Regions from separate parts of the Foliimonas ilicis genome, predicted to be linked through region 1. Evidence: riboswitches for the same ligand, from Rfam matches in the RefSeq annotation. Region 1 holds a riboswitch; the other holds the start of a gene.
The links. Region 1 has a riboswitch for cobalamin ahead of ABFT80_RS11335 (DUF1636 family protein). Riboswitches for the same ligand answer to the same signal wherever they lie in the genome.

Region 1 (7,350 bases):
CACGTAGCATCTTACCGATATCCTCCGCTTTGGTGAGCAAAGGTGACAATTCCGTCTCGTTTGCCAAGCCGACTTGTCCCGATAGGATGAGATGCGTTTCCAATTCTTTCAGAGAACCCTGCGCCACACGAAGAAACTGAATGAACGCACCGGTACTTTCCCGGCCATGACCTTCGGCGATATTTGCCGCTATTGAAGCAGCCGATCGCCTGATCTGCGATGTCATTCCGTAAACTTCGCTGTTTGGAAAAGCCTTAGTTATCGAATAACAGGCCACCGCCAATTCCATGGCGGCCTTCCAGACCAGCAAATCTCTGTACGAATTGATTGCCGTTTTACAACCTCCTTTTTCCCTATTCGCTACTCACTATTCGCTATTCGCTCTATTGTTTCGCCTTTTCATCGCCCGGCAGGACGTAATCGGTCCCTTCCCATGGCGAGAGGAAATCGAAATTGCGGAATTCCTGCTTCAGCTCGACAGGCTCGTAAACGACGCGTTTGGCTTCGTCGTCGTAGCGCACTTCGACGAAACCGGTCAGCGGAAAGTCCTTGCGAAGCGGATGCCCCTCGAAACCGTAATCGGTCAGGATACGACGAAGATCGGGGTGTCCCGAAAACAGAATGCCGTAAAGATCGTAGGCTTCGCGCTCGAACCAGTCCGCGCCGGGATAGACGGCGGTCGCCGAAGGCACCAGCGTTTCCTCGTCTGCATGAACTTTCACACGAATGCGCTGGTTCTGGCGCGGCGAAAGCAGGTGATAAAGCACATCGAAACGCTTTGCGCGCGCCGGATAGTCGGCACCGCAAATATCGATGAATGAAATGAACTGGCACTGCACATCGTTGCGCAGGAAGTTCAGCACATCGATAATGTCGCCCGGCTCGACGGTTACGGTCAATTCGCCATAAGCGATGACTGCTTCGCCGATCTTGGAACCGAGCTTTTCGGAAATATAGGCCGAAAGATCGTTGAGAGCTTCACTCATTCAGATCACCGCTCAATCGTGCCGGTGCGACGGATCTTCTTCTGAAGAAGAAGCAGTCCGTAAAGCAGCGCTTCAGCCGAAGGCGGACAACCCGGAACATAGATATCGACCGGCACGACGCGGTCGCATCCACGCACCACCGAATAGGAATAGTGATAGTAGCCGCCGCCATTGGCGCACGACCCCATCGAGATGACGTAACGCGGTTCCGGCATCTGGTCGTAGACCTTGCGGAGCGCGGGAGCCATCTTGTTGGTCAGCGTGCCTGCGACGATCATGACGTCCGACTGACGCGGTGAGGCGCGTGGCGCGATGCCGAAACGCTCGCTGTCGTAACGCGGCATGGACGTGTGGATCATCTCGACTGCGCAGCACGCGAGACCGAAGGTCATGAACATCAGCGAACCGCCGCGCGCCCAATTGATCAGCGCATCCGTCGAGGTGACGAGGAAGCCCTTGTCCGCGAGTTCATTGTTGATCTCGGTGAAGAACGGATCATCCGCGCCGACCGGCTTGCCGGTGTTCGGATCGATTATGCCCCTGGGGCGCGGCGCGACGAGCGTACCGGTTGAATCGCTCAATCCCATTCCAGCGCTCCTTTCTTCCATTCGTAGATGAAGCCGATGGTGAGCACACCGAGAAATACCATCATGGACCAGAAGCCCAGCATTCCAATTTCGCGGAAGGCGACAGCCCACGGAAACAGGAAGGCCACTTCCAGATCGAAGATGATGAAGAGAATCGACACGAGATAGAATCGCACGTCGAACTTCATGCGCGCATCGTCGAACGAGTTGAACCCGCACTCATACGCCGAAAGCTTCTCGGGATCCGGATTCCGGTAGGCGACAAGGTAGGGCGCTGCGATAAGCGCAAGACCGACTGCGAGCGCCACACCGATGAAGATCACGATGGGCAGATATGAACTTAAGAGCTCGTTCATGCTCCGACTTTCCAATTAATGGCGATCACGCGTCTGAACTTATATAGCACCCGCGAGGGTAAGCGTGCCGCGACAGTTTGGCTCGGCCGTAAGGTCGGTCAGAACCATGCTGCAATGCGGCGAGGGTTAGCGCAGCAGGAAGGGCGAAGCAAGTCTAACATTGGCGAAAATCAGGATGCTTCCCGTCACATTTTCAAAATCATGGCAGTTTGCTGAATATTTGATTTCCTTCACTTTTTACTCCACTTTTAATCCTGCCATAACGCTGGGGGTAGTTCACGGGTAGAACTCCTTGCGCACGAGATGTTTACTTGCTCTGAAGTCACAGGAACCGTTTTGAAGATGCGCCCATGAAAGAGAAACTATCGCTTGCCGCAGCAAGGCGCATCGCACTCGCCGCGCAAGGCTTTGCCGAGGCGAGGCCCGCCGGCGAAATAAGCCGGCGCCATCTGAACAAGGTGCTTTCGCGCATCGGCCTGCTGCAGATTGATTCCGTCAGCGTCGTCGTGCGCGCTCATTATATGCCGCTCTTCTCGCGACTCGGGAACTACCCGCGCGAAGTGCTCGACAATGCGGCTGGTCCGAAAAAGCGCATCCTTTTCGAATATTGGGCACATGAGGCCTCGTTTCTGCCGATCGAGACATACCCTCTTATGCGCTGGCGCATGGAGCGCGCGCAAAGCGGCGAAATGTATTCCGGCCTCGCGAAATTCAGGCGCGAGCGCGCCGACTATATCGAGGAGATATTTCAGGAAGTCTCAAACCGCGGCCCAACTGCCGCATCCGAAATGGAAGGCCCCAAGGGTCCGGGCGGCTGGTGGGGCTGGAGCGATGCCAAGCAGGCATTCGAATGGCTGTTTTGGGCAGGCAGGCTGACGGCCGCATCGCGGCGCGGGTTTGAACGGCTTTATGACCTGCCTGAACGCGTGCTGCCCGCGGAGCTCGTCTCCGCGCCGCCGCCCTCGCCCGCCGATGCGCATCGCGAATTGCTGCGCATTTCGGCACGAGCGCTGGGCGTCGCGACGATCAACGATTTGCGCGACTATTTCCGCCTCTCGCCCGCCGACGTGAAGGACCGCATCGGCGAACTGGTAGAGGAAGGCACGCTCCTGCCCGTGCGCGTCGAAGGCTGGCAGCATCAGGCCTATCTTCACACCGCAGCGCGTATGCCGCGGAAAGTGCAGGCGCGCGCTTTGCTCGCGCCCTTCGATCCACTGATATGGGAGCGCGCGCGCACCGAACGCCTGTTCAATTTCCGCTACCGGATCGAAATCTACACGCCCGCCCACAAGCGCCAATATGGCTACTACGTCTTCCCGTTCCTGCTTGGCGAAAGACTGGTTGCCCGCCTCGACCTGAAAGCCGACCGCGCCGCAAGCGTCTTGCGCGTTCTTGCTTCGCACGCCGAACCCGGCGCATCGCCCGAAACCGCATCGGAACTCTTGGACGAGCTGCGCCTCATGCAGGAATGGCTGGGGCTCGAGCGCCTTGAAATCTACGAAAAAGGCGATCTCGCACCAGCGCTCCTCAGATCGCTATAGCAGCGGGGCTGTTCTACCATTACGGCCAAAGAACCTGCTTTTTCCAGTTTTCACCGGTCTCAGAACGCACATACCGCAATCGCTTATGAACGCGGTCCGTCGCGCCTTGCCAAAACTCGACCACGGAAGGCGCAACCGCATAGACCTTCCACGCAGGCGCAATATGTTCCGGGTTGGCTTCCAGAAACTCTTTCGCCTCGCCTATACGGCGCTTGAATTCATCCGGCGTGTCCAGAATTTGGCTCTGCTTCGAGGCCAGTGCGCTGATTTTCGATCCGATCGGACGACCGAGAAAGTCTTCAGCGCATTCTTCGCTCGGAAGCTCGATCGCCTCTCCGCGCAGACGAATCTGCCGTCCCAATTGCGGCCAGTAGAATGTCAGCGCGACGTGACGGGCTTCTGCAATCTGCTGCCCCTTGGGGCTGTCGGCCTTTATGGCGAAGTGCCAGCCGCGCTTATCGACATTCTTTAGAATGAGAACGCGTGCATCGGGCCAGCCCTGCTCGTCGACGGTCGAAAGCGTCATGGCGTGAGGTTCTTTTATGCCCTCTGCAATCGCCTCCTCCAGCCATAGTCGAAAGGCCGCGCGCGGCGTATCGGGCAAATCGCCCATATCCACATCGCGAAATGGACCTTTCAGCGAAGGCAGGCTGCGTAGCTGGTCTTTCATTGAATTATCTGCGTTCGTCACTGCTTTGCTGCTCATTGTCTTTCGATGATCATTACCCGACCGGGATCGAAGCAGGAATAGACCTTTGCATCGCTGGAAATCAATGACACAGATGCGGCAATCTTCCCGTGTCATGCGCCGCGCGGGCTTAGCGGCGCGTTGACACGATACCGGCGCAAAGCCTAGATTGCGCGACGTGACGGTCTCCTTTCTTCATGGAAAGGAGCTAAGAGGGAATTCGGTGTGAGATTTTCAGTCTCGAAGCCGAAGCTGTCCCCGCAACTGTAAGCGAAAAGCCTTAGCCGAAGGCCACTGGGTTTTCCCCGGGAAGGCGGCAAAGGTGACGACTCGCGAGCCAGGAGACCTGCCGTCTAGAACATAATCCGACTGCCCGGCGGGTGTCCCGGGAAAGGAGTACTGCTTGGACTTTGACGGTAAATTTCCCGAACCGGACGCCGGCGCCGCGAGCGATGTCACAATCGTCGTGTGTTCGTCGTGTCGCGATGAAAACGGTTCCGACGGCCCGCCCCGCGCCGGCGTTGTTCTCGCTGATGACACGCGCCGCGCCGCAGCAAATACGAACATCAAGGTGCGCGAGGTCGAATGCCTCGGCAATTGCAAGCGCCGGCTCAGCGCCGCCGTTCTGCGCGATGGCGCGTGGAGCTATGTCTTCGGCGGCCTTACAATTGAAAGCGGCGACGATCTCGTCGAGGGCGCAAAGCTTTTCGCAAGCTCGCTCGATCTTCTCATTCCGTGGCGTGGTCGCCCTGATTCTCTGAAGCGCGGGCTCATCGCGCGCATTCCTCCGATCGATATTCTGAAGGACAATTCATGACCTCTACCGTTTCTCGCGTTCCCTGCACCGTCGTCACCGGCTTTCTGGGTGCAGGCAAAACCACGCTCATTCGCAATCTGCTCGAAAACTCGAAAGGCCGCCGCCTCGCGATCATCGTCAACGAATTCGGCGATGTCGGCATCGATGGCGACATTCTGAAAAGCTGCGGCGTCGAGGATTGCCCGGAAGAAAACATCGTCGAACTGGCCAATGGCTGCATCTGCTGCACTGTGGCCGACGATTTTGCACCCGCCCTCGACCAGATTCTCTCGCTGGAACCGAAAGTCGATCACATCCTGATCGAGACATCGGGCCTTGCCCTGCCGAAGCCGCTGATTCAGGCATTCCAGTGGCCCGCCATCAAAAGCCGCGTGACGGTGGACGGCGTCATTGCCGTTGTCGATGGTCCGGCACTCGCCGAAGGCAAGGTCGCGTCCGACATGGATGCGCTCGCCGCCCAGCGCGCCGAAGATGAAACGCTGGACCATGATGATCCCGTCGAAGAAGTCTTCGAGGACCAGGTGGCCTGCGCCGACCTCATCATCCTGTCGAAGCGCGACCTGATGGACGATGCGGGTGTCGCCCGCGCCAATGCGGTGATCGATCAGCACATCAAGCGCGCGGTCAAGATCGTGCAATCGTCCAACGGCAAGGTCGATCCATCGGTGCTGCTCGGCCTCGGTCTTGCCGTGGAAGACGACATCGAAAACCGCAAGACGCATCACGATGGCGCGTTCGACCACGAGCATGACGATTTCGACACCTTCGTCATCGAAATCCCGTCGATCTCGAACCCCGACGAGCTTGCTGTCCGCGTTGCCAAGGCCGCCGAAGAAGAAAACGTGCTGCGCGTGAAAGGCTTCGTCGATGTCGGCGGCAAGCCTATGCGCCTGCTCGTTCAGGCGGTCGGCCCGCGCGTGAACCATTATTATGACCGCGCATGGAACGCCAATGACGAGCGCCGCTCGCGGCTCGTGGTTATCGGCCTGAAAGGACTGAACCGGGAAGCAATCGAGCGTATACTCGCGGCCTAACGGCACCTGACAGATAGAAGATGCATTCGCATGCATATATTGACGACCACATCCACCTCGCTCGACGATCTGGTCGAGCCGGTAGATCTGCGGCAGCAGCCAGCGGATATTGTGGCTTTGTCTTTTACCGACAGCGATCTGGCGGGCATCGCCGCCGCATGGAAAACCGGCGGCGATAATCAGCCCTCGATGCGGCTGGCACGGCTGCGCGATCTGCGCCATCCCATGTCCGTCGATCTTTGGGTGGACAGTGTCGCCGCCCACGCCAAAGTCATTCTGGTGCGCATTCTGGGCGGTTATGATTGGTGGCGCTACGGCTGCGACCAGCTAACCGCGACCGCGCGCGCCAAGGGTATAAAGCTGGCGCTTTTGCCCGGCGAATGCCGGGAGGAAGACCTTCGACTGATCGAGGGTTCAACCTTGCCCCGAACCGAACTCGACGGCCTGCTTTCCTATTTCCGCGAAGGCGGCCCGGCCAATATGCGCGGCCTCGTCCAAAGCCTCACGGCGCTCGCACGCGGCGAGACATCGACGCCCGAAACGATTGCCGTTCCAAAGGCAGGCTTCTACGAACCGGGCGTTGGCCCGGTCGAGTTGCCGAACCTCACGCCCGGCCAGCCGGTCGTCCCCCTCCTCTTCTATAGATCGATGCTGCTGGCGGCAGACGTAGCGCCCATCGATGCGCTTTGCGAAGCCTTGCGCAGCAAAGGCATGTCGCCTGCCCCGATCTTCGTTTCCAGCCTCAAGGAACCGGCCTCGATAAAGTTCGTCGAAAATGCCTTGGCCGATTTGTCACCCCTGGCAATCATCACCGCAACGGCATTCGCGACGGGTGCTGAACCCGGCGTAGAGACGATTTTCGACCGTGCCGGCGTGCCGGTTTTCCAAGTAATCGTCGCAACGACCCGCCGCGAAGGCTGGCAGGAAAGCCCGCGCGGTCTGGCCCCTGCCGATCTCGCAATGCATGTCGTCATGCCTGAGCTTGACGGACGCATCCTCGCAGGCGCGATTTCCTTCAAGGCTGAAACGGAAGCCGACGCCGAACTCGGCTTCCGCGCCTTCGCCAACCGGCCCGAACCCGATCGTGTCACTCAGGTCGCAAATCGCATCGCCGCCTTCCTGCGCCTGCGCAACACAAGGCGCGACGAGCGCCGCGTAACGATCCTCATTCCCGATTATCCCAGCGCACCCGGACGCACCGGTTATGCCGTCGGTCTCGACGTGCCAAACAGCGTGCTTGCCATGCTGCATGACCTGAAGAACGAGGGCTATGCAGTTGAAGGGATTCCTGAATCTCCGCGCGCGCTGCTTGATTTGCTGGAGATTGGCACGAAAGGCATG
Region 2 (7,350 bases), on a different contig from region 1:
TCGAAAATTGGCGTACGCGCGGCAGCGGGCGTGATGCAATTTACAAGCACGCCCGAACCGGCAAGCTCCTTGCCCAGAGATTTGGTGAGCGCGATGAGCCCGGCCTTCGACGCCGAATAATGCGAGGCGTTGGGGTTGCCTTCCTTACCGGCGATAGAGGCAATATTGACGATGCGGCCATAGCCGCTTTTCATCATATGCGGCACGACAGCCCTGCTGGTGAGATACGGCGCCACCAGGTTGACCTCGATGGTGCGGCGCCAGACATCCGGTTCGAGTTCCCAAGTCTTTGCATTGCCGCCCGTAATTCCGGCATTGTTCACGAGAATGTCGATATTGCCGGATGCCGCGACTTGATTGGCGGCATCGGCAACAGCAGATTCATCCGTCAGCTCGACTCTTCGCCCGCTGGCTTTAGCGCCAAGTTTTGATACTGCATCGCTGATCGCAGCTTCATCGATGTCCCAGATGATGGCCGAGCCGCCGCTCGCGATGATCCGCTCTGCAGTCGCAAAGCCGATGCCTCGCGCGCCGCCGGTGACGATTGCCGTGCGACCTTCAAGATCGATCCTGTTCAATTCTTCGGCCTTTCGGTTCGAACGATGCCGTTCAGTTCGGCCACGACATCGGAAAGCATCGGCAGATAATCGTCGCCATGGCCGGTTGCCTCGGCCGTCGCCAGAACATTTTTGACGCTCGAGGAAATATTCGACGCGATGCCATTTTCATTGGCCAGTGAAACGACGTAGCGCATGTCCTTATGCGCGTTGCGCAGCGTGAATTTATGTGCGTCACTGTCGCGCTCGACCACATATTTCATGAAGGTCTGGTAGAAACCGCAATCCATGCGCCCGCCACCGACGACACTGTGAAAAACCTCTGCCGTCACGCCGCTTTTCGCACCGATTGCTAAGGCTTCCGAATAAAGCGCGGCATAGCCGAGCGAAACGAAATTGTTGAGCAGCTTCATCGTGTGCCCCGCGCCGACTTCACCGACACGCACGATCTTTCCGGCCCAGGTTTCGAACAGCGGATGAAGGCGCTCGAAATCTTCCTGCGATGCGCCAACCATTGCGTCGAGCGTGCCCTCCCATGCCTCCTTAGGCGTGCGTGAAAGGGGCGCATCGACAAAGGCGATACCAACCTCCTTGCATGCTTTGGCAAGGCTCGCTGTCGAGACGGGGTTGCTCGTCGAGCAATCGACGATCGTCTTTCCCGAAGCGCTTGCATTGATGATTTCGCCGACCGCCGCCTCGACCTGCGGACTGCCGGGCAGGCACAGAAAGATCACATCGGAGTTTGCAGTGAGCGACGCAATATTTTCCGCAACCGCCGCGCCGCGCGACTTCAAATCGTCGATCGGCTTGGGGTTACGGTGCGGCAGCACGGTCAGCGGATAGCCAGCCTCGATTATGTTTTTGGCCATGCCGTGCCCCATCAGCCCGGCACCGATGAAACCTACACGTGATAGGCCGCTCATCGGGCCGCCTCGAGATCGGCGATATGCGCGCGGATGATGGCGCTGAAATCGCTGTCTGCCGTAAAGCCTGCCTCCAACGCCCGTTCGGGCGTGAAATCGCGCGGCCATCCGGCAACGATCTTTTCGATTGCCTCGTCGGGAACATGACGGATGCGCCCGGCAACCTCTTCGCCTGCGACCTCGCGCAAGGCTTCGATCATTTCTTTTACGGTGATCGACAGGCCGGGCATGGTCAGCGTTCGACGGGTACCGAGCGCTTCAGAATCCAGCGTTGCCGCGTGGATCAGAAAGCCAACTGCCGCCGATGGGCTGGCCACCCAATGGCGCACATCGTCACTGACCGGCAACACGGCATCCTGTCCGTTCAGCGGTTCGCGTATAATGCCTGAGAAGAAGCTGGAAGCCGCCTTGTTGGGCTTGCCCGGTCTCACGACGATCGTCGGCAGGCGAATGCCCACGCCGTCGACAAAACCTTTGCGCGAGTAGTCGGCCAGCAGCAATTCGCAGATCGCTTTTTGAGTGCCGTAGCTGGTTAGCGGCGCTTGCAGGAACGTGTCGCTGATCGCTTCTTCGAACGGCGAGCCGAATACGGCGATGGACGAGGTGAAGACGAGGCGAGGGCGGTAGCCGTCTCCCTGATTGCGGATGGCTTCGAGCAGATAGCGCGTGCCATCGAGATTGATGCGATAGCCTTTTTCGAATTCGACTTCCGCTTCGCCGGATACGATCGCTGCGAGATGGAAGATGACGTCAGGGCGCGCTTCGATCAATTTCTTGATCGTCGCCTCATCGGAAATATCGCCTGACTCCGAAGAAATCGTCGCACCACTCAGTCGTGGCTCGACGACGTCGAAAAGATGCATCGCACCAATCTTCTTGCCGCCAAGTTCGCCCGTCTCAACAAGCTTCTCGGCCAGCCTGTGCCCAACCATTCCGGCAGCGCCGATTATCAGAACTCGCATCAATATCCTCCCTTGCTGCCGGTCGAGATCCGACCGGCGTTTTGTCTCCAGCCCAAACTGCCCGTGTTAGTGATTGTCGCGTGGAATAACAGCGCTCTTCCCGTCGATCCCACCCTGCGCAAGGCGCTGATATGCGATGGCAGGCTCCAGAACTGCGCCGGTTTCAAGCTGCGAAACGATGCCGCGCTGTATCTCCTGCCACGGTGTCTGGTGAGCAGGATAGGCGAAGCCTCCAGCCTTCGCCAGCGCCTCACGACGCTCGGCCATGTCCTCCGGCGTTGTCAGAATGTCCGCCGTTCCGCGCTCCAGATCGATGCGTACACGGTCGCCTGTCCGCAACAGCGCCAACCCGCCGCCAACGGCTGCTTCCGGGGAAGCGTTGAGAATGGATGGAGAACCCGAAGTGCCGGATTGACGACCGTCACCTATGCAAGGAAGCGAGTGCACGCCACGCTTCAAAAGATAATCCGGAGCGCGCATGTTGACGACTTCGGCCGCACCCGGATAGCCGATAGGGCCAGCCCCGCGCATGAACAGTACGGACTTCTCATCGATACCGACGGACGGATCGTCGATGCGTGCATGATAATCTTCAGGCCCGTCGAACACGATCGCATTGCCTTCGAACGCCATCGGATCGTCCGGGTTCGCAAGATAGCGTTCGCGGAATTCCGGAGAGATCACCGAAAGCTTCATGATCGCGCTGTCGAACAGATTGCCGCGCAAGACCCGGAAACCGGCATGCGTTTTCAGCGGCTTGTCGAACGGACGGATGACGTTCTCGTCCATGATTTCCGCGCCACGGCAATTGTCACCGAGGGATCGGCCGTTCACCGTCAGCGCGTCTTCCGCAATCAGCCCCTGCAGCATCAACTGGTTGACGACCGCCGGCACACCGCCTGCGTGATAATAATCCTCACCGAGATATTCACCGGCTGGCTGCAGATTGACGAGCAGCGGAATTTCTTCGCCATAGGTCTGCCAATCGTCGATGGAAAGCTCGACGCCGACATGGCGCGCAAGACCGTTCAGATGGATCGGCGCATTGGTAGAGCCGCCGATAGCCGAGTTGACGCGGATTGCATTTATGAACGCATCGCGCGTCAGAATGTCGGTCGGCTTGAGATCCTCATAGGCCATGTCGACGATGCGCTTGCCGGTCAGATAAGCCACTTCCTGCCGGTCGCGGTAAGGCGCGGGGATCGCTGCCGAACCGGGCAATTGCATGCCGAGCGCTTCGGCAAGCGAGTTCATCGTCGTTGCCGTTCCCATCGTGTTGCAATAGCCGGTCGAGGGTGCCGACGAGGCTACGAGCTTGATGAAGCCCGCATAGTCGATTTCGCCCGCAGCCATCATTTCACGGGCCTTCCAGACGATGGTGCCGGAGCCGGTGCGTTCGCCCTTGAACCAGCCGTTCAGCATCGGGCCGACAGACAAGGCGATAGCCGGAATGTTCACAGTCGCCGCAGCCATCAGGCAAGCGGGCGTGGTCTTGTCGCAACCGATGGTCAGCACCACAGCGTCGAGCGGATAGCCATAGAGAATTTCGACAAGTCCTAGATAAGCGAGGTTGCGGTCCAGCCCCGCCGTCGGGCGCTTTCCCGTCTCCTGAATCGGGTGCACCGGAAATTCGATCGCGATGCCGCCCGCCTCGCGAATGCCGTCGCGCACGCGCTTGGCGAGTTCGAGATGGTGCCGGTTGCAGGGCGAAAGATCGGACCCCGTCTGCGCAATTCCGATGATCGGTTTGCCCGACTGTAGCTCGTCCAGCGTCAGGCCGTAATTCAGGTAGCGCTCCAGATAGAGCGCCGTCATGTCCGGGTTGGAAGGATTGTCGAACCACGCACGGGACCGCAAATTTCCTTGTTTGTGTTCTTTCGACATGACGACTCCGGACGGCTGTGCCGCAAAGGTATGATAATTTAATGGCAGCGCTGCCAATTCTCCTACACAATTAACCCGCTACGCTCAAATGTAAATTCGTCGCGGGATGAATCCGGTGAAGAATCGCGCGAAATATGCGGGTTTTCAGGCAATGTGCTTGGCCACAGCCGCCAGATTGTGATGAAAGAGCTTTTTGTGGAGGAATCGATGATGAACGAGATCGTATTGCACGAATATTGGCGCTCTTCGGCGAGCTACCGCGTCCGTATCGCGCTCAATCTGCTCGGCGAATCCTATTCCAGCAAATCAGTTGATCTCCTCGGCGCGCAGCACAGGCAGGCTGAACACATCGCGCGCAATCCGCAGGGCCTGGTTCCGACCATCGAAATCGATGGGCATCTTTTTTCGCAATCTCTGGCAATCATCGAATATCTGCAGGAAACGCGAAAGAACGCGGCATTCCTGACAGGAAATGCGGTCGACAGGCAACGGATTCGCGCGCTTTCCCATGCGATCGCAATGGACATTCACCCGGTTTGCAATCTTGCAGTCGTCGCAAAAGTCATGGCGCTCACGGATGGCGGTGACGCCGTGCGGCGCGAATGGATGCAGAGATTCATCGGCGAAGGGCTGGCCGCATTCGAAGTGATGCTTGCCTCCGCTGACACCGGCCGCTTTTGCCATGGCGATGAGCCGACCATGGCCGACATCTGTCTCATCCCGCAGCTTTACAATGCAATACGATGGGAGGTGGATATCGCGTCCTTCACCCGCATTCTTGAAATCGAGGCCGCGTGCAGCGAACTCCCGGCCTTCGCCGATGCACATCCCGACAAGGTTCGCCCCTGAAGAGCGGTTTTACCGTTTGACCGTGAACGGCTTTCGCTGCTAGTCACCTTGCCGACGGTTCCGCGTCCAACGCGGATGAAAAAGGGAACACGGTGAAAGCCTTCACAGGCCAAATCCGTGGCTGTCCCCGCAACTGTAAGCGGCGAGTTTTCGTCAACAGGCCACTGGAGTAACACCTCTGGGAAGGCGACGAGAAACCGAGACCCGCAAGCCAGGAAACCTGCCGTCAGCCGTGGTCACGCGCGAAGCCATAGGGCGGGGTGTCCTTTTGGAGCGAACATTTCATGCATGCGCATGGAATGCGTCCAATTCGCGGTGACGGAAGCCACAAAACAGGTCTTGCGATGCCGCTTTTTTACCGTTCTACCCTCAAAATCACACTTGCCGCCGCGTTCGCCGCATTTCTCGCGCAAGCAGCACATGCCGAATCCGTTGAGCTGACAGACGTCACCGGGCGCACTTTCGAAATGGAAGTGCCAGCCAAACGCGTCGTTCTCGGTCTTTACTTCGAAGATTACTGGGCGCTCGGCGGCGATGAAGCCATGGACAAGCTAGTCGGCATATCGAAGGCCGCCTGGAGCGACTGGCGTCCGGCAAACTGGCAGGCCTATCTCAAGGTTCGCCCATCGCTGGACGATATTCCGGATGTCGGTGAAGTCGAAGTAAGCACATTCTCGGTCGAAAAACTCATTTCGCTGAAGCCAGACGTCGCCATTCTTGCAGAGTGGCAGGTGCAGGGCATTGGTGCTGATTTCCAGCGCATCGTCGATGCGGGTATCCCGGTCGTCGTGGTGGATTACCATGCGCAGACCGAGGAACGTCACGTCGCCAGCACACGTTTGATCGGCAAGGTGATCGGTGCCGAGGAACAGGCCGAAAAGATCGCGCAGGAATATGAGAGCGCCGTTTCAGACGTGCGCGAGCGAATCGAGAAAGCCGGCAAGGAAAAACCATCGGTCTATATCGAACTCGGCAGCAAAGGTCCGCCGGAACAGGGGCCGAGCTATGGCGATTATATGTGGGGCAAGATTGCCGAAGTCGCTGGCGGCAAGAATATCACGCGCGAGATCGTGCGTAGCTGGGGGCCGGTCGCGCCCGAACAGGTGCTGGCTGCAAGGCCCGAAGTAATCGTCATGGCAGGCTCCGAATGGCGCCAGCACGCGACCGGTCAGTTGATGGGCGAGGGCGTTTCGAACGACGAGGCGCTAACCAGGCTGAAAGGTTTCACCGAACGTCCGGGCTGGTCGGCCCTGCCTGCCGTCGAAAACGGCCGCGTCCACGGCATCTATCAGGGCGCATCGCGCACCATCATGGATTATACCTCCGTCCAGTATTTCGCGAAGGCGCTCTATCCCGACCTGTTCGAAGATATCGATCCGCAGGCGAACTATCTTGCCTTTTACGAACGCTATCTGCCGATCAAGCCGGAAGGCACCTTCATGATCGGCCTGAAATAGCACCGCCATGAGCGAGGCCGTCAACGCCGCGCTTTCGCGGTATCGAGCAGCGGAACGGAAGAAGGCAGTCCTCATCGCGGGACTGCTGCTTCTTGCCGGTATTTCGCTCGTCTTCGATATCGCGACCGGACCTGCCTTGCTGCCGGTCTCCGAAGTGTTGTCGGCGCTCCTCAACCGTGCCGGGGCAGATGCAACGACAGAGATAATCGTCTGGACGTTGCGCCTGCCAATGGCCCTGATGGCGATCATCGTCGGCATGGCCCTTGGCTCCAGCGGCGCGACCATGCAGACTCTTCTCGATAACCCGCTTGCGAGCCCCTACACGCTTGGGCTCGCATCTGCGGCGGGTTTTGGCGCATCGCTCGCCATTCTGAACGGCGGCTGGGGGCTCAATCCGTTATTCGCGGTACCCGCCAGCGCCTTCGTCTTTGCCTGCATGGCATCCGCCCTGATCTACTCCGTCGGCAATATGCGCGGCATGATGGGCGATACGATGATCCTCGCCGGCATCGCCCTGATGTTCCTGTTTCACTCACTGCAATCGCTTTTGCAGTTCAATGCGACGCCCGAAGTCGGCCAGCAGATCGTCTTCTGGATGTTCGGCACGCTTGCCAAAGCCAACTGGACGAACCTGACCATCACGGCGATTGCCGTCGCATTCGCCTTGCCGTTCCTGATCCTCAATGCATGGAAACTTACCGCCCTTCGATTGGGCGAG

Region 2: linked by a shared signal. The riboswitch ahead of ABFT80_RS09745 (ABC transporter substrate-binding protein) and the one ahead of ABFT80_RS11335 (DUF1636 family protein) in region 1 are both predicted to bind cobalamin.

Annotation. Positions count from the first base shown of each region.
Region 1 is NZ_JBDUUH010000004.1:194,850-202,199, forward strand. Features, by position in the region: gene ABFT80_RS11305 (four helix bundle protein) at 1-328, opposite strand, end outside; gene ABFT80_RS11310 (NADH-quinone oxidoreductase subunit C) at 384-986, opposite strand; gene ABFT80_RS11315 (NuoB/complex I 20 kDa subunit family protein) at 992-1,573, opposite strand; gene ABFT80_RS11320 (NADH-quinone oxidoreductase subunit A) at 1,564-1,929, opposite strand; gene ABFT80_RS11325 (winged helix-turn-helix domain-containing protein) at 2,280-3,470, shown strand; gene ABFT80_RS11330 (pyridoxine/pyridoxamine 5'-phosphate oxidase) at 3,490-4,140, opposite strand; cobalamin riboswitch at 4,324-4,526, shown strand; gene ABFT80_RS11335 (DUF1636 family protein) at 4,562-4,975, shown strand; gene cobW (cobalamin biosynthesis protein CobW) at 4,972-6,009, shown strand; gene cobN (cobaltochelatase subunit CobN) at 6,040-7,350, shown strand, end outside.
Region 2 is NZ_JBDUUH010000003.1:351,195-358,544, forward strand. Features, by position in the region: gene ABFT80_RS09720 (SDR family oxidoreductase) at 1-578, opposite strand, end outside; gene ABFT80_RS09725 (NAD(P)-dependent oxidoreductase) at 575-1,480, opposite strand; gene denD (D-erythronate dehydrogenase) at 1,477-2,442, opposite strand; gene ABFT80_RS09735 (IlvD/Edd family dehydratase) at 2,509-4,326, opposite strand; gene maiA (maleylacetoacetate isomerase) at 4,534-5,175, shown strand; cobalamin riboswitch at 5,214-5,417, shown strand; gene ABFT80_RS09745 (ABC transporter substrate-binding protein) at 5,520-6,632, shown strand; gene ABFT80_RS09750 (FecCD family ABC transporter permease) at 6,640-7,350, shown strand, end outside.